DNA from 2 places in the Eubacterium segne genome. Region 1 is predicted to be linked to the other one. Evidence: a T-box and tRNA genes for the amino acid it is inferred to sense, from the RefSeq annotation. Region 1 holds a T-box; the other holds one or more tRNA genes.
What was found. The T-box of region 1 lies ahead of thrS (threonine--tRNA ligase). A T-box ahead of a tRNA ligase gene usually reads a tRNA of that ligase, here a tRNA-Thr.

Region 1 (2,485 bases):
CCTTGCCGTATACATTCTTTGCATTAATATCAACCTTTGGTCCGTAGAATGCAGCTTCTCCCACGTCTTCTACAAAAGGAATATTAAGTTCTGTTAAAACATCTCTGATATCCTGTTCTGTTTCGTTCCAAACTTCCGGTTCACCAATATACTTATCCTTATTTTCAGGATCCCATTTTGAAAGATGATATGTTACATCCTCCTCTAATCCTAATGTCTGGAGACAATACTGAGCAAGGGCTATACAATTCTTAAATTCCTGTACCATCTGATCCGGACGAACAATTAAATGTCCTTCTGAAATAGTAAACTGACGAACTCTTGTAAGTCCGTGCATTTCACCTGAATCTTCATTTCTAAACAATGTAGATGTTTCACCGTATCTGCAAGGAAGGTCTCTGTAGCTCTTCTGACTTGCCTTATATACATAATACTGGAACGGACATGTCATAGGACGAAGGGCAAAAACTTCTTTATCATTCTCTTCATCTCCTAAAACAAACATGCCCTCTTTATAATGATCCCAATGTCCTGAAATACGATATAAATCTGATTTCGCCATAAGTGGTGTCTTTGTACGAACATATCCCCACTCGTTATCCTCTAAATCCTCAATCCATCTCTGGAGCTTCTGAACCATTTTTTCTCCCTTAGGCATTAAAAGAGGAAGTCCCTGTCCAATTACATCAACAGTTGTAAATAATTCCATTTCACGACCTAACTTATTGTGATCACGGTTCTTAGCATCTTCTAACTTTTCAAGATAGCTGTTAAGTTCATCCTTGCTGTCAAAGGCTGTTCCATAAATTCTCTGAAGTCTTGCCTTATTTGCATCACCTCTCCAATATGCCATAGATGATGAAGTAAGCTTAAATGCCTTAATTCCCTTTGTAGACATAAGGTGTGGTCCTGCACATAAATCAACAAATTCACCCTGACTATAGAATGAAATAACCGAATCTTCTGGTAAATCCTTAATAAGTTCTACCTTATATGGTTCATTTCTATCTTCCATGTATTTAATTGCATCTTCACGGGGAAGTGTAAATCTCTCAAGTTTAGCACCTTTTTTAATGATTTTTTTCATTTCGGCTTCAATCTTGTCTAAATCTTCCCTTGAAAATGGTTCACTGTCAAAATCATAATAAAATCCATCATCAATTGATGGTCCAATGGCAAGTTTTGCATCAGGATATAAATTCTTTACAGCTTCTGCTAACACATGTGATGTTGTATGTCTGTAAGCTGCCTTTCCAGCTTCATCCTTAAATGTAAGAATATTCAATGTACAATCCTTGTCAATAGTTGTTCTTAAATCAACAACTTCTCCGTCAACTTCTCCTGCGCAGGCTGCTCTTCCTAATCCTCCTGCAATGTCATAAGCAATATCATTAACTGTCATTGCCTCTGCATATTCTTTTACTGAGCCGTCTTTTAAAGTAATTTTCATTTTCCTGGTCTCCTTATCCATTTATTTTTTGAAACATAAATAGGTAATAAAAAAAGCCCCTGTTTATGTTTCCATAAACAGGGACGTAATATACGCGGTTCCACCCTGATTGCCAAATAAATTGGCCCCTCATTACGATTATAACGGAATCACCGTGCTTGATTAGAGCCACTCAGAGGTAGTCTTCAATTACCCTTCTGTAAGACACTTCCAACCATGGTGCCTCTCTCTGTTACCCTCCGGATAACCTACTGTCCTCGTCATCGTTTTAACAATTTTCATTATAACACCTTAACCGATGTTGTCAACCTGAATAATCTAAAAAATAATGCCATTTTTTCATTATTTTTCTTTTTTAATATACTAACTATTTAGTATAAAATTCCTGAGCAAAATACGTTTCTACACATGTAGTATTCCACTGATTTACATATTCTTTTGTATAGCTGCTTATACCAATATATGTAAAATCCCTGCTTAACATATTCTGTCTGTGCCCTTTAGAAGCATAAAGATTCTTGTATGCCATATTCACAATCTTCGCCCTTTTACTTGCCGCATCAAGATTGTATGACAGATTTTCGCCAATGGCACTTCCAATTTTAAATCCCACATCTCCGTATGCTGTCTTATAAGCTGACCCATTAGGTCTTGTGTGAGCAAATATCTTGGCAGCTTCCTTTGCACGTATATCAGCCACCTTTGTAACTTCACTTTTTAAAAGTAACGGCTTTACCTTTGTCTTAACTCTGTCTTTATTAACAAGGCTAAGCATTATGTAAATATTCCTCTGATTATAAACCTGATCTATATTGCTATAATTAGTTACCGTAACCGGACATTTAAACGTTTTACCACCACACTTTGCCATAACTGTACAACTACCTACTGCCTTTGCTGTTATTACTCCATTACTAACAGTTGCAATATTTTCATTATTTGAACTCCATGTAATACTTCCACTACTATTTAATAGTTCTAATGTAAAGGTTCCATTCTGTGTATATGAAATTACAGATTTTTCATCTTTATATG
Region 2 (2,485 bases), on a different contig from region 1:
GTAAATACTTCAAATCCCTGCTTCTCAGCCTTAGCCCATGACTTACTTCCTTCATATAAACCAATAATGACATTGCATCCTGATTCCTTTAAGTTTAAAGCATGTGCGTGTCCCTGGCTACCATAGCCGATAATTGCAATTGTCTTACCATCTAATAATGAAAGATTGCAATCCTCCTGATAATAGATTTTTGCTTCTGACATAATTGTCGCCTCCATTTGTAAAATATTTATTATTTTATAAAGAATGTAATGTAAATATTAATTCTCTATATATAAACTACACTATTTAATTCCTCTTGCAAGACCTGTGATACCTGTTCTTACTAATTCTAAAATCTCATAATCTTCAAGAAGACTTAAAAATGCAGAAAGCTTTGACTGGCTTCCTGTAATCTCAATCATAACACTGTCCTTTGCCACATCAACAATATTAGCCCTGAAAATTTCAGTCACGGATATAATCTGCTGTCTCTGTGCAGGAGTAGTCTTTATCTTTACAAGAATAAGTTCCCTTGTAACTGAATTATTAAGTTCTAAAACATCAACTCTTCTGACATCCTCTAACTTTGTAATCTGCTTAACAATCTGTTCTAATATAGCATCATCACCTGTTACTACAATAGTCATTCTGGAATATTTAGGATTTTCAGTCTCTCCAACTGTTAAACTGTCAATGTTATATCCTCTTCTGCTAAACAAACCGGCAATTCTGTTAAGAACACCTGATGTGTTATCTACTAAAACCGATAATACCTTTTTATTCATATGTACATCCTCTTTTCTCAGATTTAATGCTCGTATAATCATAACACATATATTTTTACGTTTCAATATTTAGTGAAAATATTTTATTAATAAAATTTCATACATTCAACGAATTATGCAATTATGACATTACTAAAATATGTTATTGTAAAATTCATTAGAATATGTTATTATTTTTAAGTCGTATGACAGGCTGCCATGGCTCAGGAGGTAGAGCGTCGCCTTGGTAAGGCGGAGGCCACGGGTTCAAATCCCGTTGGCAGCTTTATTTTTTTGCCTTTTTTAAAGTTTCTCATCATATTTGAATCATTTGTGTTGCATTTCGTGTTGTATAGAATTAGAAACACCATATTGATATTCCTTTTTTATTTATTTTCCAATACACGTATTCCATGATAAAACATTTCATTTATCGGAGTAGGCACATTAAGCTCTTTACCCATTTTTACCACATTACCTGCAAACATATCTATTTCCGTTTTCTTCCCTGCTTCTAAATCCTGAAGGGTTGATGGTTTGTTCTTTTCAGGTATTGTAACTACAGTTTTGTTTTGTGCCTCTATTTCCTTTTCCCCTAAATCAATTCCTTTTTTCCCGGCAATTGCAGCCACCTCTCTCATGGCATTTATTCTAATCCAGTTTGCATTATCATCAGTTCTAAAAGCGCCAAAAGGTATACCTAAAAGGGCACAGGTCATATTTTCTCCAATATTGCACATATATTTAAACCAGATTCCCTTTAACATATCTTTCTCAATGGAGTAGGGAATATCAGCCTTATCAAAAACCTCTTTTACCGCCAAAACCCTGTCTGTATACTCGTGATTTTCTTTCTCACCAAAGTGAATTTTTCCCCAATATGGATCAAAATCAGCCTTGCCATCCTTCATAACTACTGACATTCTCATAAATGAATATAAAACATGCTCATTTCCAAATTCTTTTATCAGACGTTCCTCACTGTCAACCCCATTTAAAAGTGACAAAATAAGGGTATTTTTCCCTACCTGATTTCTAATATCCTCGATAGCTTGCTCTAAGGAATATCCCTTAACGCCAATTATTATTAAATCGGCCTCATCTCCCATTACATCAGGAGTAATTATTGGGAACTTATAATTTATTCCATTTACGGTGACACCTTTATTTTCTAATCTTTCTTTTCTTTCACCATTGGCAATAACCCTAAAGTTTTCACCATAAGTTTCATATAATCTCGGTGCAAAAAATACTCCCATGGCTCCTAATCCGATTAAAGATATTTTTTCTATATGTTTCATTACAATGCCTCCTGTCCTTCTCCTTAATTGCTTCTTTTGTAGTCATTGTTATGCCTTTCGTTTCTGATATGTCTATATTCTGTCCATAATTTGCGAAGGTACATATGCCTTAAGATGTATTCCATCTTCTTTATATTCCTCACTAAGTACCTGACCGTATTTTCTGATTATTCCTATTTTTCCTGCTTCTGAATAATCGTATACCTTTTCCACCATTACACGCATGGATTTCAAAGCTGCCTCTATTGCGTCATTTATTTCATTTAGTCCGATATTTTTCTTTATTGCAGCACTAACTGTGTAATCAGCATTAAAATCCCTTAAAACCGGCTTTTCTTCTACCTTATCTATTTTGTTAAATACCGTAATGATTATTTTATCTTTTACTTCAAGATTTTTTAGTGTTTCATAAACTGCATGGACATTTTTATCCATAGA

Region 2: it encodes a tRNA-Thr, which carries the amino acid that the T-box ahead of thrS (threonine--tRNA ligase) is inferred to sense. The anticodon was not compared.

What each region holds. Positions count from the first base shown of each region.
Region 1 is NZ_JACOOZ010000003.1:245,812-248,296, forward strand. It holds gene thrS (threonine--tRNA ligase) at 1-1,450, opposite strand, end outside; T-box leader at 1,527-1,723, opposite strand; gene H8S00_RS05850 (Ig-like domain-containing protein) at 1,818-2,485, opposite strand, start outside.
Region 2 is NZ_JACOOZ010000006.1:236,548-239,032, reverse strand. It holds gene ilvC (ketol-acid reductoisomerase) at 1-218, opposite strand, end outside; gene ilvN (acetolactate synthase small subunit) at 285-767, opposite strand; tRNA gene H8S00_RS09970 (tRNA-Thr) at 960-1,032, shown strand; gene H8S00_RS09965 (ketopantoate reductase family protein) at 1,133-2,047, opposite strand; gene hflX (GTPase HflX) at 2,120-2,485, opposite strand, start outside.